DNA from 3 places in the Vibrio sp. R10-SG-ISO4 genome. Region 3 is predicted to be linked to each of the others. Evidence: predicted binding sites of a transcription regulator. Region 3 holds the regulator's gene; each other region holds the start of a gene.
What was found. The regulator MetJ, encoded in region 3, represses methionine synthesis genes. The targets are predictions, from matches to a motif close to TTAGACNTNTANANGTCTAA.

Region 1: metK (methionine adenosyltransferase) is a predicted target of MetJ. The motif match lies at 2,991-3,010, and genes of this name have one in related genera.
Region 2: metN (methionine ABC transporter ATP-binding protein MetN) is a predicted target of MetJ. The motif match lies at 2,469-2,488, and genes of this name have one in related genera.

The regions. Positions count from the first base shown of each region.
Region 1 covers NZ_JCBDHJ010000003.1:40,547-48,732, reverse strand. The annotation lists gene epd (erythrose-4-phosphate dehydrogenase) at 1-563, opposite strand, end outside; gene tkt (transketolase) at 733-2,727, opposite strand; gene metK (methionine adenosyltransferase) at 3,086-4,240, shown strand; gene AC6R03_RS02865 (DUF2189 domain-containing protein) at 4,726-5,526, shown strand; gene AC6R03_RS02860 (SprT family zinc-dependent metalloprotease) at 5,617-6,114, shown strand; gene endA (deoxyribonuclease I) at 6,314-7,012, shown strand; gene rsmE (16S rRNA (uracil(1498)-N(3))-methyltransferase) at 7,140-7,871, shown strand; gene gshB (glutathione synthase) at 7,888-8,186, shown strand, end outside.
Region 2 covers NZ_JCBDHJ010000002.1:244,252-252,437, reverse strand. The annotation lists gene treB (PTS trehalose transporter subunit IIBC) at 1-112, opposite strand, end outside; gene treR (trehalose operon repressor TreR) at 322-1,269, opposite strand; gene AC6R03_RS02095 (MliC family protein) at 1,336-1,668, opposite strand; gene gmhB (D-glycero-beta-D-manno-heptose 1,7-bisphosphate 7-phosphatase) at 1,742-2,293, opposite strand; gene metN (methionine ABC transporter ATP-binding protein MetN) at 2,594-3,628, shown strand; gene AC6R03_RS02080 (methionine ABC transporter permease) at 3,618-4,295, shown strand; gene AC6R03_RS02075 (MetQ/NlpA family lipoprotein) at 4,324-5,133, shown strand; gene AC6R03_RS02070 (cytochrome b) at 5,253-5,780, opposite strand; gene AC6R03_RS02065 (AbgT family transporter) at 5,944-7,530, opposite strand; gene ykgO (type B 50S ribosomal protein L36) at 7,758-7,883, opposite strand; gene tsaA (tRNA (N6-threonylcarbamoyladenosine(37)-N6)-methyltransferase TrmO) at 8,003-8,186, shown strand, end outside.
Region 3 covers NZ_JCBDHJ010000001.1:197,969-206,154, reverse strand. The annotation lists gene metF (methylenetetrahydrofolate reductase) at 1-773, opposite strand, end outside; gene AC6R03_RS00945 (bifunctional aspartate kinase/homoserine dehydrogenase II) at 999-3,413, opposite strand; gene AC6R03_RS00940 (O-succinylhomoserine (thiol)-lyase) at 3,413-4,579, opposite strand; gene metJ (met regulon transcriptional regulator MetJ) at 4,840-5,157, shown strand; gene AC6R03_RS00930 (malic enzyme-like NAD(P)-binding protein) at 5,271-6,551, opposite strand; gene rpmE (50S ribosomal protein L31) at 6,793-7,014, opposite strand; gene priA (primosomal protein N') at 7,340-8,186, shown strand, end outside.

The DNA.
Region 1 (8,186 bases), on a different contig from region 3:
ATGGTGGTGATCGTGCCAGAATCGATACCAAAAGCATCATCTAAAGCTTTGATGATAGGGACAATACAGTTGGTCGTGCACGAACCATTAGAAACGACGCGATGCTCTGCGGTTAATGTTTCATGGTTCACACCATAGATGATGGTGTGGTCGAGATCACTGGCGCCTGGGTGGGAGAACAGCACTTTTTTAGCGCCGGCTTTGATGTGCGCTTGGCCATCGGCTTGCGAGCCATAGACACCGGTGCAGTCGAGCACCATATCGACCTCAAGATCGCGCCAAGGCAGTAGCTCAATGTCGTTTAGGTGCAAAATCCGAATCGAATCAAAGTCGCCACTCTCCACGACGCCGTGATGAATATAGATATGCTCTTGGTCATGCGTGATTTTTTTGCCAAAACGACCGTGGCTCGTATCGTATTGCAGTAAGTGCGCCATCGCATCAGGCTGTGCCAACTCGTTGACCGCGACCACTTTGATCTGCTGATGTTTGCCGCTCTCGTAAACCGCGCGCAACACATTACGACCGATACGTCCAAATCCATTGATCGCAATTTTAAGCATCCTTTCCTCACCCTACCTGATTTTCGTGTCACAGATAGTAACTGAGCCCGTGCCCAGATGCGAGTTCCAATCCCCGAAACCGCCTATTTCTAGTAACTAGGCACTAGGAACTAAAATAAAAAAACCGAGCCACTCACGACTCGGTTTCCTTCAAACTACATCGCCACAATTAAGCAAGCAGTTCTTTCGCTGTGTTCACGACGTTTTCTGTCGTGAAGCCAAACAGCTTGAACAGCTCTCCAGCAGGCGCTGATTCACCGAAGGTTGTCATACCGATGATCTTGCCGCCAAAGCCGACATACTTGTACCAGAAGTCCGCAATACCCGCTTCGATAGCGATACGTGCTGTTACGTCAGCTGGCAGTACGGATTCACGGTACGCTGCGTCTTGCTTATCGAACGCATCCGTCGATGGCATAGACACCACGCGTACTTGCTTGCCTTCAGCGGTTAGCTGCGCCGCCGCTTCAACAGCCAGTTCTACTTCAGAACCGGTGGCGATAAGGATAAGCTCTGGCTTGCCCGCGCAATCTTTTAGGATGTAACCACCCTTAGCGATGTTAGCCACTTGCCCAGCGTCACGCGCTTGCTGCGCGAGGTTTTGACGAGAGAAAATCAGAGACGTTGGGCCATCTTTACGCTCAATCGCCAATTTCCAAGCGACCGCAGATTCCACTTGGTCACATGGACGCCATGTGCTCATGTTTGGCGTTAGGCGAAGTGACGCCATTTGCTCAACGGGTTGGTGAGTTGGGCCATCTTCACCCAGACCAATCGAGTCATGCGTGTACACTTGGATGTTCTGAATTTTCATCAGAGCGGCCATACGCATCGCGTTACGGGCGTACTCCATAAACATCAAGAAGGTCGCACCGTAAGGGACAAAACCGCCATGCAGCGCAATACCATTCATGATGGCCGTCATACCGAACTCACGCACACCGTAGTGAATGTAGTTACCTGAGAAATCGTCTGCTTCCAGTGATTTTGAGCCCGACCACATGGTCAAGTTGGATGGCGCAAGGTCCGCCGAACCGCCCATAAATTCAGGCAGCATTTTACCGAACGCTTCAAGCGCATTTTGAGACGCTTTGCGCGAGGCAATGTTCGCTGGGTTGGCTTGCAGATCAGCAATGATTTGATTCGCTTTCTCTTCCCATTGCGCAGGAAGCTCACCGTTGAGACGACGTTTCAGCTCCGCCGCTTCTGTTGGGTACGCCGCTGCGTAAGCCTCAAACTGAGCGTTCCACGCCGCTTCAGATGCTGCGCCTGCGGTTTTCGCATCCCACTGCTCATATACGTCTGCTGGAATCTCAAACGCTGGGTGCTCCCAACCTAAGAACTCACGCGCAGCTTTGATTTCGTCTGCACCTAGTGGCGCGCCGTGACAATCGTGAGAGCCCGCTTTGTTTGGTGAACCAAAACCGATGATGGTCTTAGTACAAATCAGAGTAGGACGAGGGTCCGCTTTCGCGGCAGTGATGGCGGCGTTGATCGCCTCAGCATCATGGCCATCGACAGCTGGAATAACATGCCAACCGTAAGCTTCAAAGCGTTTTGGTGTATCGTCAGAGAACCAACCTTCCACTTCACCATCAATCGAGATGCCGTTGTCATCCCAAAAAGCGATCAGCTTGCCAAGGCCCAGAGTGCCCGCTAGTGAACATGCTTCGTGAGAGATCCCTTCCATCAAACAGCCATCACCCATGAATACGTAGGTGAAGTGGTCGATGATGTCATGGCCTTCTTTATTGAACTGCGCCGCTAATGCTTTCTCTGCCAGCGCCATGCCCACTGCGTTTGTGATGCCCTGACCAAGAGGACCAGTGGTGGTTTCTACGCCCGGTGCATAACCATATTCTGGGTGGCCCGGCGTTTTTGAATGAAGCTGACGGAAGTTTTTCAGATCGTCAATAGACAGCTCGTAACCACTTAGGTGCAGCAAAGAGTAAATCAGCATTGAGCCGTGGCCGTTTGATAGCACGAAACGGTCGCGGTTTGCCCATTCTGGGTTCGCTGGGTTGTGGTTTAAGTGTGAACGCCAAAGAACTTCGGCGATATCCGCCATCCCCATCGGTGCGCCTGGGTGACCGGAATTAGCTTGTTGAACACCATCCATGCTAAGTGCACGAATTGCATTGGCCAAGTGTTTACGAGAAGACATGTCTGCTCCTGAATGCATTAAGCGAATTGATAACTAAGGTGGGCGATAATTCTCGCAGAGCATCTACGCAGGTGCAATCGATTACTGTCTAATCAACGCCAGATCTACGATATTTATTGCAAATTTCTCGAAGACCGCCGGTTTTCGTTACTGTTTGATGCAAACGATTGCTCTTTACCTCACGCGGCGGATTGAGAAGAATACGCGTTTTTACTCTACTTAAATCACAAAAATAACTTGTAATTCGAGCACGCAAAACTAGAATAGACGTCTAGATGTAGATACACCTACATAATTTAACCTTATTTTTGTGCTGGGCGAGCAATGACGCCCATCCAACAGATTAAATGGAGCTCTCATGGCTAAGCACCTGTTTACTTCTGAATCCGTATCAGAAGGCCATCCAGATAAAATTGCAGACCAAATCTCAGATGCGGTTCTCGATGCGATCCTCGAGCAAGATCCAAAAGCTCGCGTAGCGTGTGAAACCTACGTCAAGACCGGTATGGTCATGGTCGGCGGTGAAATCACCACTTCTGCATGGGTAGACATCGAAGAGTTAACGCGCCAAACCGTACGTGAAATTGGCTACGTTCACTCTGACATGGGCTTTGACGCGGATTCGTGTGCAGTGCTAAACACCATCGGTAAACAGTCTCCAGACATCAACCAAGGTGTCGACAAAGCGGATCCAAAAGAGCAAGGTGCCGGTGACCAAGGCATCATGTTTGGTTACGCATGTAACGAGACTGAAGTCCTCATGCCAGCGCCTATCACTTACTCACACCGCCTAGTGCAAAAGCAAGCGGAAGTGCGTAAGAACGGCACACTGCCATGGTTGCGTCCAGATGCAAAATCTCAGGTTACGTTCCAGTACAACGAAGGTAAGATCGTTGGTATCGATGCGGTCGTACTGTCAACTCAGCACTGTGACTCTATCTCAACGCCGGATCTGCGCGAAGCGGTAATGGAAGAGATCATCAAGCCAGTTCTACCGGCTGAGTGGCTCAACAAAGACACTAACTTCTTCATCAACCCAACCGGTCGTTTTGTTATCGGTGGCCCAATGGGCGACTGTGGTTTGACTGGTCGTAAGATCATCGTTGATACCTACGGCGGCGCAGCGCGTCACGGTGGTGGTGCATTCTCTGGTAAAGATCCATCGAAAGTAGACCGTAGTGCCGCTTACGCAGCACGCTACGTAGCGAAAAACATCGTCGCGGCTGGTATGGCAGATCGCTGTGAAATCCAATTGTCTTACGCAATCGGTGTTGCGGATCCAACGTCTATCATGGTGGAAACGTTCGGTACTGAGAAAGTCTCGCACGACATCATCATTGAGGCGGTACGTCAGTTCTTCGATCTACGTCCATACGGCCTGCAAGAGATGCTGAACCTACTTCAGCCAATCTACAAGAAGACCGCCGCTTACGGCCACTTCGGTCGTGAAGAGTTCCCTTGGGAAGCGACGGATAAAGCCGCAGAACTGCGTGACTTCGCTGGTCTCAAGTAATCACTGAGCCACACTATTTCAGGGCTTTTGGTTCGCCAAAAGCCCTTTCTTTTGCCTGCTATCTGGCCTCCTCGCTCGCTGTGCTCACCCCGACCTCGCATCCCCACCCATCATTGAACAAAATTTAACCTCCCAGGTTGTAATTTACGCCATTGAGGTCAATAGTTAACAATATGTTAAATGAACGCATCCAAGGATGACGTCTTTACGTATAAAACCAGACGTGACTGCCATCCCCTCTGCGCCGAGTAACACGCGCAAAGCTTGTGTTCAGATCACGGCACCAACATAAAACTGAGAGTTCACACCCTTTAACGTCAGCGTCTAGGAGCACATCAGCGAATCGGGTCAGCACTCTCTCGTGTTTGCGAACGGCTTGCGTTTAAAAACGTCTTCTGTTTACAAATACGTAACAACCCCTTTTCTCGGCCACTACTCAAAAGGCAAAGAAGAGGATGAGAATCGAGATTGATCAAGGAGGAGTTATGCCTCGTACGGTTAACCCACATGACTTCAAAGAGCAAAAACATAAGGAAGTCAGCGACCACGAATACGCGCGCACCATACCGTGTAATCAGGTCAGTATCTCTGCCCCATTTCATTGGCTCGCGCTCGGCTTGCACGACTTTGTTCGCATGCCGCTGATTAGCGCTTTCTACGGCTTGTGCTTTATGGCGGCGGCCATCGGCATTGTTCTCCTCGTCCAGTGGCAAGGCACCCACCTTGTGGTGATGCCCAGTCTGGTCGTCTATATGCTCATTGGGCCTTTTTTAGCGCTCGGTTTGTATGACGCGAGCTGGGAGCGAGAGCGCGGACATAAACCCAGTTTGCTTCACTCGATGAAAGCCATCGGACGTAACTCCACTTCACAATGGGCGTTTGCCGTGCTGCTTGCGGTGTGTATGATTTTTTGGATGCGTATCGCGGCGCTGCTGCACGCACTCTACCCGTCGGTACAAGGGGCGCCGTTGAGCGACTTCCTCCCCTTCTTGATCATCGGCTCATTAGTGGGTTTAGTGCTGGCGTGTGTTGTGTTCAGTATCTCAGCGTTCGCCATTCCGCTGATGATGGAGCGACGCGTGGATATGATGACCGGCGTATTCAGTAGCTTTAACGCCGTCAAGTCCAACATCGGTGCTATGATCGTTTGGGCTGCGATCATTTGTGGCGGGATCTTAATAGGCTTTGCCACTTATGGTATCGGGATGCTCTTTACGATGCCGATACTCGGCTACGCCACTTGGCACGCGTATCATGAGGTGATTAAGAAACGCCATCACCCTTAACATGTGGCCTATTTGAGGTATAGTGAACGCCCCGAGCTCTCTCGGGGCGTTTTTTTATCCTGTATCTCTGCCAGCGAAGATGAGTCACCTGTGGATCTGACCCTCACCTATTCAACTCAGCGAGTGATCGCGCAATGCATCGAGCAAGCCCGCCAAGCGTTCGGCCGGCCGTTTCCTATGCCAACGCTCTCGTTTAAGCTGCGCGGTAAAGCGGCAGGAAAAGCGTACCTGCAACTCAATGAGATCCGCCTCAACCCGGTGTTGTTTTCGGAGAATCAAGCGGCGTTTCTCCAAGAAGTGATCCCCCATGAAGTGGCCCACCTTGTCACCTATCAAGTTTATGGTCGCGTTCGCCCGCACGGCAAAGAGTGGCAAGGGGTCATGGAGTCAGTGTTCGGTGTCAAAGCCAACACCACCCACAGCTTTGCTGTCACCTCTGTTCAAGGTAAAACCTTTGAATACCTCTGTGCGTGTCGCGGCTATCCGCTCTCTATTCGACGCCACAATAAAGTGCAGCGCAACCAAGCAAGCTATCGCTGCCAACAGTGTCAGCAGACACTGGTGTTTTCTGGCAAACAGTTGTCGTAATCCCCCACACTCCATCCCTGCCAGCTATCTATCCCCACTCAATCACACCCTATGGCGCGATCTCGTTCAGCGTAACAAATAACATCATCACTAAAATCCTACCTTTTTGCGTGCTAGACTGTGAAAAATAATACTTTTTTCATGCTTTAACGCTCACTCAGGTTTCATTATGTCTCGACTGCCCGTTTGGTTTACTGTGATGAGCTCGCTGCTAGCGGTGACGCTCTCTTCTGCTTTCTCTTTCGCGCACGCAGCGCCGCCGTCCTCTTTTTCCAAAGCAAAGAAAGAGGCGGTCAAGATCTACGCCGATCACCCCACCAGCTTTTACTGTGGCTGCAATATTGAGTGGCAAGGGCGCAAAGGCACGCCGGATCTTAACTCGTGCGGCTATCAGGTGCGTAAGCAAGAGCGCCGAGCCTCTCGCATTGAGTGGGAACATGTGGTGCCTGCTTGGCAATTTGGTCATCAGCGCCAATGCTGGCAACAGGGTGGGCGTAAATACTGCACTAAAAACGATCAGCAATTTCGCTCGATGGAAGCCGATTTGCATAACCTGACCCCAGCGATTGGTGAGGTCAACGGCGATCGTTCAAATTACAACTTTAGCCAGTGGAATGGGGTTCAAGGAGTGACCTATGGGCGCTGTGAGATGCAGGTCAACTTCAAACAGCGTGAAGTGATGCCGCCCGATCGAGCCCGCGGATCCATTGCTCGCACCTATCTCTACATGAGTAAAGAGTACGGATTTAAACTCTCAAGCCAGCAAACCAAGCTGATGAATGCGTGGAATAAAACCTACCCCGCCGACGCCTGGGAGTGCGAACGCGACAACCGCATCGCTAAAGTGCAAGGCAATCACAACCCGTTTGTGGTTGAGGCATGCCAAGCAACCCCATAACCACCTAGCTCTAGGAACTAGGCACTCGACTTCTCAGCACGCTTTATCTCACGCTAGCCCCTTGTTTTTTCGCTCAAAGGCATCCATGTTAGTGGGATAACTTTTGGATTTGCAGGAAACCAACGCAATGCGCATGCCACGACTCTATCACCCAGAGACCATCCACCAGCTTGGGCCTCTCGCCCTCAGTGACGATGCCGCCGGCCACGTCGGCCGAGTGCTGCGCATGAAAGAGGGTCAACAGGTGCTGTTGTTTGATGGCAGCGGCGCACAATTCCCTGCCACCATTACCGCTGTAGGAAAGAAAAACGTCGACGTCGAGGTGTTAGATCGCGTTGAACAAAGCTGCGAGTCACCGCTGGATCTGCACTTAGGTCAAGTGATCTCACGCGGAGATAAAATGGAGTTCACGATTCAAAAATCCGTTGAGCTTGGCGTCAATACCATTACGCCCCTTATCTCTGAGCGCTGTGGCGTCAAACTCGACCCCAAACGTTTTGAGAAAAAGCTCGCTCAATGGCAAAAAATTGCCATCAGCGCCTGTGAACAGTGCGGCCGGAATACCGTCCCTACCATTCGCCCAATTATGTCGCTCGAAGCGTGGTGCCAAGAGCAATTCGATGGCTTGAAGCTCAATTTGCATCCGCGCGCCAAATACTCAATCAACACCCTACCGACTCCGGTAGAAAAAGTGCGTTTGTTGATTGGCCCTGAAGGCGGCCTTTCTAGCGATGAAATCGATATGACTCAGCAATACCAATTTGAAGAGACGCTGCTCGGTCCTCGCGTGCTACGTACCGAAACCGCAGCCCTTACCGCTATTACCGCCCTACAAGTTCGCTTTGGCGATCTTGGCTAAACGGAGAACACTATCCATGATCAAACTCGGCATCGTGATGGACCCGATCTCGTCCATCAACATCAAAAAAGACTCTAGCTTTGCCATGATGCTGGAAGCGCAGCGCCGCGGCTACGAAATTCACTACATGGAGATGAAGGATCTTCATCTAGAACAGGGCGTCGCGATTGCGGACACCAAAGTGGTGGAGCTAAAAGAAGATCCAAGCGGCTGGTATCAGTTTAAATCTGAGCAGACCATTGAGCTGTCAGAGCTTGATGCGGTATTGATGCGTAAAGATCCCCCATTTGATACCGAATACATCTACGCGACATA
Region 2 (8,186 bases), on a different contig from region 3:
CGTTTAACACAAAGCGTAGCCGCGTCAAACAGTGACTTACACTGGCGATGTTGTCACGTCCACCAACTCGCTCAATCAGACGTTCGACGTCATGCTTGGCTATCTTACTCATTTCCATTTCCACCCTAATTGGATTCTATTGATATTAGTCTGCGATTGCAGACATTCAAACTGACTCTGTTTGATTGTTATTATATTAATGGGAACATTCCCATTAATTCGACATTATAATCCCAAAAAGCGCATGACATTAAAATGGGAACAGTCCCATAAATTGAAAATGATCACACTAAATAAGAAATTGCCAACGGATTCAGATAGTTAAATTTGGATGGGTTGTTGAGTAATGTGAACCTGATCAGAACTACCATTGATCTTATTGATCAATACGTTAGCCGCTTTTTCACCCGCTTGAGCGTAACCAGGGTCGATACTAAAGACATTCGGAAATAGGAAAGAGAGCAGCTCGCTGCCGCCTACGCCTGTCACGTTGACAGAGTCACGACCGAGCTCTTGCAAACGCTTGATGACGCCAAGTGCTAAGGTGTCACTGGCACACACAATCGCGTCGGTGCGCTCTGACAACACCTTATCCACCAACGCGTAAGCACTGTCATGACTGAGCTGACCGGTTTGATAGCAAGGAGCGATCTGGTTGTGCTTACACCAGCTCAAGTAGGCGTCCAAACGCAGTTTACCTGTGGTTTTATCACTGGGATCGACGCCGATAAACGCGATATTTCGGCACGCACGTTGATGGAGGTGATTGAGCGCGTGCGTGATGACGCCTTGGTTGTCGTAGTTGATCGAAGAGACAACGTCCGTCTCCATCGCGATCACCACACAGCGCGCCTGCCACTGCGCTAGACGCGCGACGTCCAAATCACTAAAACCAAAGACGATAACGCCATCCACATTGCGTCTTTTCAACACCTCTAAGTGTTCATTGGTCATCTGGCGATCAAACTGGCTCTCCATGATCACCACGTCGTAGCCTTGTTGATACAAAACGGCAAGCATACTGCTCACTGCCCTGTTTTCTGAAGGGGAGTCAAGACGAGAGATGATCACCCCAACGACTTTTTGTCGCCCACCACGCATCGATTGCGCCGATTTGGACGGCACATAACCCGACTCCTGAATCACTCGCTCCACTTTGGCGCGGGTTTCCGGTTTGACTTTCGGGTCATTGGTCAGCACGCGTGAGACGGTCGACTTTCCGACGCCAGACAGCTTGGCAATATCAACAATGGTGAGTTTTTTGCTCATGTTCCTACGTCATTAAAAGCCATGCCAAGGCGAAGGCCTTGGCTATTGAGGTGCGGTAACTTGGATTTAATCAGTGACACATTGGGTAAAGCGCTGATCTTGATAGTTCAAACGCGCTTCGTTGCCTTTGATGGCCAAATTGACAGCCGGCGTCACTTCTTGACCATCGTCCATTAGCGCGTAGCGGCTGCCCGAACCTGAGGGTAGCTGGGTTAGACGCAGCGATTTGCCCTCTACTTTAACCAGTGCTGCCTCTTCACCAGAAAGGTAAGCGGCTGAAAACTGCTTGCCCTCATCACACTGATAGGTGTGGAACTTTACTGGCGCGCTCGCCTGCTCGCTTTGCGCGCAGCCCAACATCAATCCCGCGACTGCCCACAAGGCTAAATGCTTGTTCATACTCGACTCCTTGAGTGTTTGTGCCTATGACTGCTTGTTGTCCGTCAATGGTTTTATTGGTTAACGGTATTTGCTAGTTAACGGTATTTGTTAGATAGTGCGGCACATCGGCAAGACTATCAAGCACCACGCTTGCTAGCGCTTCACCTTGTTCGGTCACCGGTTTGCCTGAGCGGACCAAAATCTTCTGCCCTACCCCAGCAGCCTCTGCCGCCATCAAATCTTGCGCCTTATCTCCGACCATGACCGATTTGGCCATATCGATATCGAGAAAGCGCTGCGCTGACTGGAACATACCCGGCTTTGGCTTACGACATTCGCAATCCCGATCGTCGCCATAATCAGGGTGATGCGGACAGTAATAGAAGCCATCAAACTCGACACCGTGATCGACAAAGTTCCAATCCATCCATTGCGTCAGAGACAAGAAGCGATCTTCGCTAAACTTGCCACGGGCTATACCCGACTGATTGGTCACCAGCACCAATAGGTAGCCCATCTGCTTGAGTTGCTTCGTTGCCTCAAATACGCCATCGATAAACTCGAAATCATGCTCATCATGCACGTAACCGTGGTCAACGTTGATGACGCCATCTCTATCTAGAAAGACTGCTGGTTTTGCCAAAATATGTGTCTCTGTCTGCTGTGTTTGGCTCGAATTATACCTTAAAACGAGCGAATTGCAGCAAGGCGAGCGCTATCGCTTTAGCGCCGGTGAATAAGGCCATTTGCCCGCGTTATTTCTTTCTTATCTATCTCATGACGAAACAATCTCCGCGCAAGAGAGTGAAAAAAGGCGTTTGGACGTCTAGCCGTAAAAATATCTATTGACACTAAACCTGCAAACCCATAGCATCGTCTACCAAATGAGAGGTAGTTCAAAATAATCGACTTCTCACCAAGTTATTTGCAAGCGGGTTAACTGATGATTGAAATTAATCAAGTCAACAAGGTGTTTTATCAGGGCAGCAAGGAAATCCATGCGCTGAAAGACATTAACCTTACGGTTCCTCAAGGAACGATTTTCGGTGTTATTGGCTCTTCTGGAGCAGGGAAAAGTACACTGATTCGCTGCGTGAACATGTTGGAAGCGCCCACCTCAGGTTCAATCAAGGTTGATGGTGTTGATTTGACGACACTGTCTAAATCACAGCTGAGCCAAGCACGCCGCAATATCGGTATGATTTTCCAGCACTTTAATCTGCTTTCATCCCGCACTGTGTTTGATAATGTCGCACTGCCACTTGAACTGGCGGGCAAAGACAAAAACGCCATCACCACTAAGGTAACCGAACTGCTCAAACTGGTCGGCCTTGCTGATAAGCATGAGAGCTACCCGTCAAACCTCAGTGGTGGTCAGAAACAACGCGTTGCGATCGCTCGTGCGCTCGCATCAGATCCTAAAGTGCTGCTGTGTGATGAAGCGACCAGCGCGCTCGATCCCGCGACCACTCAATCGATTCTTGAGCTGTTAAAAGAGATCAACCGCAAGCTGAACATTACTATGCTTTTGATCACTCACGAGATGGACGTGGTCAAAAGCATTTGTCACCAAGTGGCGATCATCGGTGGTGGTGAATTGGTGGAGAAAGGCACGGTTGGTGATATTTTTGCTCACCCGAAAACCGAGCTTGCGCACCAATTTATTCGCTCTACGCTCGACTTGTCGATCCCAGAAGATTACGAGGCTCGCTTGCAAAGCAGCCGCGTTGAAGGCAGCTACCCTCTGGTACGCCTTGAATTCACTGGCGCAACCGTCGATGCACCGCTGATGAGCCAAATTGCGCGTAAATTCAATATCGATGTCAGCATTCTGAGTTCAGACTTAGATTACGCCGGTGGCGTAAAATTCGGCATGATGGTCGCCGAGCTATTTGGTAATGAGCAAGACGACAACGCAGCAATCGAATTTCTGCGTGAACACAATGTAAAGGTAGAGGTGCTTGGCTATGTCCTTTAACACGATTTCACAGTGGCTCGAGCTTAACAGTAAGCTATTGATTGGCGCGACGTGGGAAACCCTCTACATGGTCGCCGTCGCGGGTATCGTGGGCTTTGCTGTCGGTATCCCTCTCGGCGTTATCTTACACACGACCAAAAAAGGTGGCCTACTAGAAAACACCAAACTCAATGGTGTGTTGGGCGCAATCGTCAATATTGGTCGCTCCGTGCCGTTTTTGGTGTTGATGGTTGCCATCATCCCTGTGACGAAACTGTTGGTGGGCACTTTTATCGGTACCACCGCCGCCATCGTGCCGCTCACGATTGGTGCGATTCCATTCGTTGCTCGCCTGATTGAAGGCGCACTACTGGAAGTGCCAAGCGGTTTGGTCGAGGCTGCGCAATCTATGGGTGCGACGCCAATGCAAATCATCAGTAAAGTATTGCTTCCTGAAGCGATGCCGACCATCGTCAACTCCGTCACCATCACTTTGGTGACATTGGTGAGCTACTCAGCAATGGCGGGTACAGTGGGCGGCGGCGGTCTAGGTGATGTCGCGATACGTTACGGATTCCACCGCTACGATGTAGTCATCATGGCTGTGACTGTGGTGATGCTCATCGTACTGGTTCAAATTATTCAATCTATCGGCGATGCGATTGTACGCCGAGTGGATCACAGATAAACATTAAGAATTTCACAAGGAGAAGGTCATGAAATTTAATCTTAAAGGTCTTTTGGCGATTGCCGCTGCGGCATCTGCATTGGTTCTGTCTGGTTGTGGCGAAAAAGAAGCGGACAACAGCAAAATCAAAGTCGGCGTGATGGCGGGTGCAGAAGCACAAGTTGCTGAAGTAGCAGCAAAAGTGGCGAAAGAGCAGTTCGGTCTGGATGTAGAATTGGTGACATTCACGGATTACGTTACTCCTAACGCAGCCTTGGATGACGGTTCAATCGACATCAACGCGTTCCAGCACAAACCATACCTAGATCAGCAAATTGCTGACCGTAGTTACAAGCTGGCTATCGCAGGTAACACTTTCGTTTACCCAATCGCGGGTTACTCTAAGCAAGTGACCTCTGTGGAAGAGATCGAAGAGGGTGCACGTATCGCCGTTCCTAACGATCCAACGAACCTAGGTCGCTCATTGATTCTACTAGAGCAGCAAGGTCTGATCACACTGCGTGAAGGCGTTGGTCTACTGGCAACGGTACGCGACATCGTTGAAAATCCAAAAAACATCTCAATTCTTGAGCTAGACGCTGCCCAGCTGCCACGCTCTCTTGATGATGTTGCGCTGTCTGTCATCAACACCACTTACGCAAGCTCTATCAACCTGACGCCAGAGAAAGACGGTGTGTTTGTTGAAGATAAAGAGTCACCATACGTGAACCTTATCGTTGCGCGTGAAAACAACGTCTCAGCAGAGAATGTACAAAACTTCGTAAAAGCTTACCAAACTGACGAAGTGTACAACGCTGCCTCAGACATCTTCCAAGGTGGTGTCGTTAAAGGTTGGTAATCTGACCTAAACGCTCAATAACACAGTAAATACCAAAAAGGGTCGACGTTCATGTCGACCCTTTTTCTATATTGGTATTCTCTGATCGAAATGCCTTCCCATCAGCCTGTCATTGTGAATTATTTACGCCCCAACATACGACTCAAAGTGCCATCTTTATCGACCCATTGATGCTTAAGCGCCGCGGCAATGTGGAGCACCAAGGCCGCAATAATGATCTTAGGGGCAAACCCATGTACGCCCCCCCCGAGCGATTGCAGCCACTCTATTTTTTCCCCTGCAGCAAGGATCTCGACGCCAAACACCTCCAGTGCTCGCCCGCCGCCGACGCTCATGGCGATGCCTGAGATAGGCATCAGTAGTGTCGCCAGCATCAAAATGCCATGAATCGACTTGGCTAGAATCTCTTGAACTCGGGTCAACACCGCCGAGCTTTCAATCGGCCCTTCTTTGAGTCGCCACGCCACGCGCAACACAGCGATCAGCAAAATAATCACGCCAAGGGATTTGTGAATCCCCATTAACTCGCCTTTGGCTGGGCTTCGCTCCATTTGCTCAAGATACAAGCCAAGGCCTAACACGCCAATAAAACCAAGGCCCGTTAACCAGTGAAAAAAGAGGGTGGGTTTAGAATGTGGATTGCTCATGATGACGGTCTCTTATTAAAAGTATGCTGTCTATTATCTGGTCACCCTAGCCATCAATCCAGAGACTTCTAAGTAAAAAAACGTAAAGAGCAAAAAACGTAAAGAGCAGGCGAAAAAAAGCCGAAGCAAATGCTTCGGCTATGGGAAAGTGTGAATCTATCGACTACGGCGTGTAGTAGGTCGCCGCGCCCGGACCAACAGGTAGACCAAGGATGAACACCCATACGTAGAAGAGTATACTCCAACCAACGATAAAGCAGATTGAGTACGGCAGCATCGTCGCGATGAGAGTACCGATACCGAGATTCTTCATGTAGCGAGTTGCCACAGCGAGGATCAGACCAAAGTAACTCATCATAGGTGTGATGATGTTGGTCGTTGAGTCACCAATACGGTAAGCCGCTTGAATCGTTTCTGGTGCGTAGCCAACCAGCATCAACATAGGCACGAAAATCGGTGCGGTGACCGCCCACTGCGCTGACGCTGAACCGATCATCAAGTTGATGAAGCCGCACATCAAGATAAAGGCGAAGAACAGCATTGGGCCAGTAAGACCAATATTTTGCAAGAAACCGGCACCGGCTACGGCAAACACTTGACCAAAGTTCGTCCATTTGAAAAATGCAACAAACTGCGCAGCAAAGAAGACTAAGACAATGTACATGCCCATTGATGACATGGATTTAGACATCGCATCAATCACGTCACGGTCATTGTTCATCGTGCCCACTACGCGGCCGTAAACAAAGCCAGGAATCGCGAAGAAGACAAAGATAAACGCCACGATGCTCTTAAGGAACGGAGAACCCGCGACAGTACCTGTGCTTGAGCGCAATACGCCATCTTCTGGAACGATCGTCCAAGCCAGTAGCGCCGAGACCACTAGGATCGCAATACCTGCCAACTTCAAGCCTTTCTTTTCGATAGCCGTCAGGCTACCCATTTTGTCTTGAGACAGATCTTCCGCCGCTTCTTCGTCATTGTATTTACCCAGTTTTGGCTCAACGATTTTCTCAGTCACGAAGGCACCGGTAATGGCGATAAAGAAGGTGGAGACGAACATGAAGTACCAGTTCACCTCAGGACCGACGGTGTAAGTTGGGTCGATCATCTGAGCGGCGGTCTCGGTAATACCAGACAGCAGTGGATCCACCGTACCAATAAGCAAGTTCGCCGAGTAGCCACCGGATACACCGGCAAACGCCGCCGCCAAGCCCGCCAAGGGATGACGACCTAAAGAGTGGAATAGCATCGCTGCCAGTGGGATCAGAACCACATAGCCTAGCTCAGATGCGGTGTTAGAAATGATACCAGCAAAAACCACGGTCACAGTAACCATGCGCTTAGACGCGCCCATCACCATACCGCGCATCGCGGCAGAAAGTAGACCCGAGTGTTCAGCGATCGCAACACCTAACATGGCGACCAATACCGTCCCGAGCGGCGCAAAGCCAACGAAGTTCTTCACTAGGTTGGTCACGATCAGTTGAAGGCCTTCAGCGTTCAGTAAGCTGACCACATGAATCATTCCATCTGCGGCACGACCGCTTGCCCCTTCCGGACGAGGATCAATGACTGACACTTCGAAGTACCCGGCAACGCCAGATAGCACGAGAATCGCGAGACAGAAAATAGCAAATAGTGTGATTGGGTGGGGTAATAGGTTCCCCAAATACTCTACCGAGTCAAGAAAGCGGGTAAAAATAGGCTTTTTCGGCGAGCTTTGTTTCATTGAAGCAGATGAACTCATCTGTTCCCTCCTTGTCGTTTTTCCTACGCTTTTGTGACAGGGCTGTCACAAAAGCTTGGGCAGAGTACTCGACAAGAAGGTCAATTAGAAATCCTAAATGTTACAAAACGTATCAAACAGTAGAACAATCAACCAAAAAAATTAGCTTACAATGAAAAATATCACTAATTAAACGATAAATAACAACACAAAAAACCACAAATAAAATAAACACCATCAATCATTTGTTACTTTTGCACCGCCTTAAAGCGAGGATTGGTTTTGCAGATCACGTATAAGCGCCCTCTTCGCTTAACGATTTGGCAATCAGGATGACGGCTTTTTGCACTCTTTAATGATTTCACGACTTTCATCTCTTAATTCTCCATTAATTGTTATGTTATAACATGTCAATTAATAATCATTATCAATAAGAAAAGCAAGCAAAATTTGTGATACTTTGCCGTATCAATCCGTACTGAAGACCTTAGCCATGTATTCCATAGAACCGATTGGCATTATCGAAAGCCCTTACAAAGAGAAATTCGCCGTTCCTCGTCAACCTCGCTTGGTCCCTGCTGCGCGATCACGCGTCAAACTGCAAGGGGCGGCCAATAGCCCTGAAGCCGTGCGTGGATTAGAGCAGTTTTCTCACGTGTGGTTGCTGTTTTTGTTTG
Region 3 (8,186 bases):
ATGGCTTGGCTCGCACCCACCAATTGGCGAGTGGTTGGGTCGTCATCCAGCCCTTCAAATTGTTTCGCCATCCAGCCAGGGACTTTGACGTTATTCTGCGCGGCAAAACGTGAAGCTTGTTTAAAGTTGGAAACAGGAAGGATGCCCGGAACAATTTCGACATCAATGCCAGCCGCAACACTGCGATCACGAAAGCGTAGGTAGCTCTCTACATCAAAAAAGAACTGAGTAATGGCGCGGTTTGCGCCTGCATCGACTTTACGCTTGAGGTTCAGCAGATCCGACTGCGCACTTTTTGCTTCAGGGTGTACCTCGGGAAAGGCTGCAACAGAGATATCAAAGTCGTGACGTGATTTAAGCAGTTCCACGAGATCGGAGGCGTACATATCCGGTTTGCCACCACCAGGAGGAATATCACCGCGCAGTGCGACGATGCTTTCAATACCATTGTTCCAGTAATCGTCAGCAATCTGAATGAGCTCGTCACGGCTGGCATCGATACAAGTGAGATGAGGTGCCGCAATTAGGCCGGTCTCGGCTTTGATCTCTTTAATGATGGAGTGAGTGCGATCACGCTCGCCGGAGTTGGCGCCGTAGGTAACAGAGACAAATTTAGGCTTAAGGGTTTTGAGGCGATGAACCGAGTTCCACAGCGTCTCTTCCATTTTTTCGCTGCTCGGAGGAAAGAACTCGAATGACACATTGATGTTGTTCGATAGCTCGGCAATATTTTGGTTTAAAGCGTCAATATGACTCGCGTGTGTGTATCCCATCTTTCTCTCTCCGTGTGGCGACCCTATCCGTAGGTAACTGCAGCCCCAACATTCAATTTGATTAAATCGACGTTTAGACGTCTATATGTCCACAGAATGTATTGAATACGTTTTAATGTCAACACTCCCACCATGAATTTTTTTCAAGTTCATAATGAGAGAATTTGAAGTGCGCGAAGCACGACGCCCGAATAAGAAAACAGGTTGCCGAAGCAACCTGTGAAACTAGAGAAAACTGGACAACAAGTTAAGGTCTGATTGAATCGCGCCAGAGGTCACTTCTCGCCCCGCCCCCGGTCCGCGAATGACCAGTGGGTTGTCCTTATACCATTTGCTCTCAATCGCAAAGATGTTGTCGCATGGTAACAGGTTAGCCAAGGCGTGTTCTTTGCTGAGTGCTTCGACACCTACTCGAGCTTTACCGTTCTTTTCCAGTCTCGCGACGTAGCGCAGCACTTTGTCTTCACGTTGCGCTTTCTCGAGCCTTTCTGCCAACTGTTCGCTGAGCTGCTGACTGTTATCGAGAAAATCATCCAGTGAGAGTTCGGCCAGTTCATCGGGCACTAAGCTCTCGACTTTGACCGATTCAGGCTCAATCTCGAGACCGGCTTCTCTGGCTAAGATGACCAGCTTGCGCATTACGTCAGAGCCATCGAGATCCTGCCTAGGGTCTGGCTCGGTTAAGCCTTGCTGCCACGCTAAATCGACCAACTCGGCAAACGGTACGCTGCCATCATATTGTTGGAACAACCAAGAGAGGGTGCCAGAGAAAATCCCTGAGACCGCATAAATGACATCGCCACTCTCACGCAAATCGCGCACAGTGTGGTTGATCGGCAAGCCTGCTCCGACGGTGGCATTGTAGAGCCAATGGCGGTTTATTTTGGCAAACGCGTCTTGCACTTGGTGGTAGTAAGCACTTGAGGCTGAGCCGGCAACCTTATTGGCAGAGATAAGATGCATGCCTTGCTCAGCGATATCGAGGTAGCGCTCAGCTAACTCTTTGCTCGCCGTCACGTCGAGTACGACCACATCGTCATAGCCCTGAATCGCACCGAGGCGCTGAATCCACTCGCCTTTCTGATATGGGATAGACTCTTCATCGAAATGCTCACTGACCGCGCTAGGATCGATGCCTTGGTCATTAAACCAATAGGTTTGACTGTCGATCACTGCCACGAGCTCAAAACTCATTCCACGACGCTTTTCTAGCTCTGCTTTTTGTTCTGCAAACAGGGTTAACCAACTGGAGCCAATGTTGCCTTTGCCGCATAGGGCGATGCCGACTCGTTTTTGTGCTTGGAAAAGTTGGTTGTGAATCGCCTTAACGAGTGGTTCGGTTTCGGTGCGGCGTAAGACAGCCACCAAACTGAGACCGGAACGAGATTCAGAGATGAACTCGACAGGCGATGACTTGAGCTTCTGGTAAAAGCCGTAACAGTGGTTGGCGTTGTTGGTGACACCAGCGCCTACGGCAGCGACAAGGGCGTAGCCCTCCTTGAGTTTAATTTCTGCTGCGATGGCGGAATCTTGTAAGAAGCCTAAAGCGCCCCCTGCAATTTCCGAGGTATAAGCAAGGCGTAATGAGTGCTTATCCGCTTGGACTTCATAAGTCAAAGGTTCAAGTTGGGCGCGTTTCAAACTGCTTAGCACTTCTTTTTCCATGCGATTGAAATCATGGCCAGAGGCGAAGTTTAACTGAATCAACAACACGTCATTGAGTGAGGAGATGATCTTGGCACCACGCCCAGAGGCGAGGACGCGCTCAATGCGGCTAGAGCCAGATTCAGGGTCGTAACTGCAGCGCAAGTGTAAGTCCATCGTACTTTGAGCGACAGGCTGCAAGGTACGGCTATGCAGCACGGGGGCGGCAAGGCGTGCCAGTTCACTTGCTTCATCCAGTCGCAATAGGGGCAGAAGACAAGCATCACTGACAAGGCGAGGGTCTGCGCTGTATACGCCAGCAACGTCACTCCAAATCGTGACGCGACTGACCTCTGCGAGCGCGCCAATCACGGTGGCAGAGTAATCGGATCCGTTTCGGCCAAGCAGCACGGTTTGGCCTGCTTGGTTTTGCGCCATAAAGCCGGTAAACACCAGACGACGCTGTGAGTGTTGCGCCAAAATTTCCTTCAGTAGTGGGTAGGACTGACCACGATCCACTTCAGGTTGCGTGCCGGTTTCTGCCCGTAAGAAAGTGCGAGAGTCTTGCGCGATGGCTGGTAAACCCGCTTGATTCAATAGCGCGGCGAGCAGTCTTGAGGACCACATTTCACCGTGGCCAAGTACCGCAGCTCGCTCCGCCTCGCTTAACGGGGCGCTTAATTCGCCGAGGGTGGTGAACTCGTCTTTGAGCGTCGCCAGCATGTGCGCTTGTTCGTCGTCACTGTCAATCAAGGCTTCGATAAGCCCTGTTTGGAATTGTCGTACCGACTGCAACGCTTCATGGGCAAGGCGGCCGTCTTTATAGAGCGCTTCGGTAAATTCAATCAAATGATTGGTGGTTTTACCGGCCGCTGAGACAACGATCAGATCATCGCTGCCAGAGTATTCTTTGAGTATGGTGACTACCCGGCGGTAGCACTCCGGATCCGCTAAGCTGCTACCACCAAATTTATGCAGTTGACGCGATGTCGTCATTACGCGGACTCCTTCACACAGTTAAAGGCTTGCTTGAGATCGTCAATCAGGTCATCGGCATCTTCAAGACCGACAGACAGACGCAGCAGTTGCTGAGAGACACCTGCCTCGGCCAGCGCCGCTTCTCCCATCGCACGGTGGGTCATTGACGCTGGGTGACAAATGAGGCTTTCTACGCCGCCTAGCGATTCTGCAAGAGAGAAGAGTTTCAGCTCACCGACAAACTGTTTCAGTTCTTCAAAGCTGCCAGCGAACTCGAAGCTGAGCATAGAACCAAAGCCTGATTGTTGTTTCTTAGCGATGTCATGGCCAGGGTGATCCGGCAAGCTTGGGTGATAGATGCGGCCGACCAGTGACTCTGTTTTCAGAAAGTCGAGAATGTTTGCCGAGCTTTGTTCATGCACCTTCATTCGTGCGCCTAACGTGCGGATGCCGCGCAGCGTCATGTAGCTATCAAACGGCGTGCCGGTGGCCCCAATGCAGTTGCCCCACCAAGCCAGTTCTTCAGCGTGCGCTTTGGTTTTTGTGATCACCACGCCGCCAATCACATCGGAGTGACCGTTGATGTATTTGGTGGTTGAGTGAATAACGAAATCCGCACCCAGTTCGAGTGGCTTCTGGAAAATCGGGGTTAAGAAGGTATTGTCAACCGCGACCAGTGCGCCGACTTGTTTCGCTTGCTGGCAGACTTTCTCGATATCCACCACACGCACCAAAGGATTTGATGGCGTTTCCAACAGGATAAGCTTGGGTTTCTGGTTGATGGCGGCGGTCAAGGCTGCGTCATCGGATTGGTCGACGAACAACACGTTGAAGTCGCCTTTTTGCGCACGGGTATTGAAGAGTCGATAGGTGCCACCGTAGCAATCGTGTGGCGCGACAATCAAATCATCTGGCCCGACAAACGCAGACACCCAAAGGTTGAGCGCTGAGGTGCCACAGTTGGTCACCACTGCGCCTTCTCCACCTTCTAATTCATACAGCGCCGTTTCAAGCAGGCCACGGTTCGGGTTGCCAGAACGCGTGTAATCGTATTTCGGCACTTCACCAAACGCCGGAAATCCGTAATTGGTCGAGAGATAAATAGGGGGAACGACAGCGTGATGTTGGGTGTCTGACTCGATACCAGTACGTACCGCGATGGTGGCGGGTTTGCGCGTGCTCATAGCGTTTTCCTTGCGAACAGTAGTGACTTGTTTTAGGGAATGCGATATACCTGTTGCTTATCAGGTGTATCCGGCACCCAATGTGGTGTAGTGCTGCGACACACTCACAGTTTGGGCCGATTCCACTCCTATCGCCAACCACTTTACTTCTCATTTTTTAAGACGTCAACACTTCTAGACGTCTATATGTCTTTGCTTGTAGCCATAAATACCGTTAAAATTGTGGTTTAAACACTCATACGCAAATATAAAGGTGCGCAATGGCAGACTGGAATGGCGAATACATTAGCCCATACGCAGAACACGGTAAGAAAAGTGAGCAAGTGAAAAAAATCACGGTCTCCATCCCACTTAAAGTCCTTAAGGTATTAACAGACGAGCGTACGCGCCGCCAGATCAACAACCTGCGTCATGCCACCAACAGTGAGTTGTTGTGTGAAGCGTTCTTGCACGCTTACACAGGTCAACCATTACCGACGGATGAAGATTTGCGTAAAGACCGTCCAGATGATATTCCCGCTGAAGTGAAAAAGCTGATGACGGAGATGGGGATTGAGTTTGAGGCGTTTGACGACTAACGCTCGCCCTGTTTTGCACCGAATTTGAATGCAAAAGCCGCTGACATCGTCAGCGGCTTTGTTGTTTTTGCTCAGCCAGAGACAAAGGTCGTGGCTGGTAGTGGGCGTCAAGGTTACTCGATATCCATGTAATGGTCAGGCAGCTCAATGCGTGCCACCCCGGATTCTACCGCGGCTAACGCGACCGCTTTGGCGACGCGGGGGAGTAGTCTTGGGTCCATCGGTTTTGGAATAATGTAGTCTGGGCCAAACGAGAGTGAATCCACACCCGCGGCGGTCAGAACATTGGCAGGGACCTCTTCCTTCGCCAGTTGACGGATCGCCGCTACGGCAGCGAGCTTCATCTCATCGTTGATCTCGCTAGCACGTACATCCAGTGCGCCACGGAAAATAAACGGGAAGCAAAGTACGTTGTTGACTTGGTTCGGGTAGTCACTGCGACCTGTACCCATAATGAGGTCATTGCGTACATCATGAGCGAGCTCAGGTTTGATCTCAGGATCTGGGTTAGAGCAGGCAAACACGATGGGTTTGTCGGCCATCAATTTAAGATCATCTGGCGATAACAGGTTAGGACCAGAAACGCCAAGGAACAGATCGGCGCCTTCGATGACATCTTGCAGCGTACGTTTGTCGGTGTTGTTGGCAAACAGTTGTTTGTATTCGTTGAGATCATCACGTCGAGTGTGGATCACACCTTTGCGATCCAGCATGTAAATTTTCTCGCGCATCGCGCCGCACTTGATCAGCAGCTCCATACAAGCGATGGCAGCCGCACCGGCGCCCAGACAGACAATCACGGCGTCTTCCAGTTTTTTACCTTGCAGCTCAATGGCGTTTAACATGCCAGCAGCCGTCACAATGGCGGTACCGTGTTGGTCATCATGGAAGACTGGCACATCACAGCGCTCAATTAATTGTTTTTCGATTTCAAAGCAGTCTGGCGCTTTGATGTCTTCTAAGTTGATGCCGCCAAAGGTATCCGCGATGTTGGCGACCGTGTCGACAAACTCATCGATGGTGCGGTGTTTGACTTCGATGTCGATGGAGTCCAAACCTGCAAAGCGCTTAAACAGCAGGGCTTTGCCTTCCATCACGGGCTTTGATGCCAGTGGGCCAAGATTACCTAGGCCAAGAATCGCTGTGCCGTTGGAGATCACTGCCACCATATTGCCTTTTGCGGTGTACTTATAGACATTATCGGGGTTTTGAGCGATCTCTCGTACCGGCTCGGCCACGCCTGGGCTGTAGGCGAGTGCGAGATCTTGCGCGGTTTCTGCTTGGGTGGTCAGCTCGACAGAGATCTTGCCTGGTTTTGGAAAGGCATGGTAGTCGAGCGCTTTTTGGCGAAATTGTTCTTCAGGGGTCAGGTCTTGACGGTGGTCATCAGGCATAGAAATAGGTACTCGTTAAAATGATTCAGCACAAAGGGGGTTAATCATTTTAGAGGAACTGAGTCAAGCTGCCTAGGTCAGAATGCGAGCGAGTAGGGTAATATGTGGGAAATGACTGGAGATTAGACCAGATAGAAAGAGATATGACTGCGGGTTTTACTGTGAATAGGTTAATTGCTCTAAAATCTCTGGCAACAAAAAAGGACGCCGCAGCGTCCTTTTTCCTATCCGCGAGAAGGAATTACTTCTTACCGCTTGATAGAGCACCGAAACGCTTGTTGAAGCGATCTACACGGCCGCCTGTATCAACGATACGTTGCTTACCAGTGTAGAATGGGTGACATTTGTCACATACGTCTAGGTGGATTGATTCTTTGTCTAGAGTAGATTTGAACTCAAATGTGTTGCCACAAGAACAAGTTGCTGCTACTGCTTTGTATTCTGGGTGGATTCCAGCTTTCATGGGGTAACCTCAATATAGGCCGTGTCGCTATCCGATTCAGAGCCGGACACCACACGTAGTTAATGTAAAATGGATTTAGGACACCGCTGCCAGAGCAGCCATATCTCTAAGGCGCGATATAGTAATGAATAGTACGCCTAGGATCAACCGATTTGGGGTAGAAATCGCTACTTTTTTAGCCGCTGCAGGAGAGGGAGACGCATGGATGTTATCGCGAAGTGGTGTTACCCGCGTCTCCTCATACAGACACTGAGATGCGCTGGCTTTTCTCACTCTGCCTTTTCCCTTAGACTAAACGCGTCATTGACCTGCAGTGAAAGACTGAATGAGACCCACCATCGCCCGAGTCGCGTTACCCGTACCACTAGATAAACAGTTTGACTATCAAATCCCTGGACACCTTTTTCCAGTGATTGGTGGGCGCGTGTCTGTGCCTTTTGGCCGTCAAACCTTAGTTGGTATCGTGACGGCCTTGGTGCAGCAGTCATCGCTGCCGATGGACAAAATCAAGCCGATTAAGCAGGTGCTCGACAGTCAACCTGTTTGGCCCGACTCGTTATATACCTTGTTGCACTGGTGCAGCCACTTTTACCAATATCCACTTGGCGACACCTTAGCCAATGCGATGCCCAGCGCCCTGCGTAAGGGAAAACCGGCCGACTTTACCGCCGTGGTGGAATGGCAACTGACGCCAACCGGACGCGATCAGTTGATGCATGGGTTTGGCCGAGCGGTTAAGCAAGCCAAAGTGATGCAGATGCTGCAACACGGACCGACGTCACACCAACGTTTTATTGATGAAGAGGTCAGCACTAGCGTGCTGCGCACGTTGACAGACAAAGGTTGGATTGAGTCGATTGAGCGCAAGCCTCATTTTGCTAAGTGGGGCGCTGACATTGAAGCCGATGTTGAGAAACCAAAGCTGAATGAAGAGCAAGCGATCGCCATCGCGACGGTCAACAGTTTCAGCGGTTTTGGCTGCTTTTTGCTCGAAGGGGTGACCGGTTCAGGTAAAACTGAGGTGTACCTCAACATGATTAAGCCAGTCCTCGAACGGGGTCAGCAGGCTTTGGTGCTGGTGCCGGAAATCGGCCTGACGCCGCAAACCATTAATCGCTTTCGAAAGCGTTTTAACGTGCCGATTGAGGTAGTACATTCTGGATTGAATGACA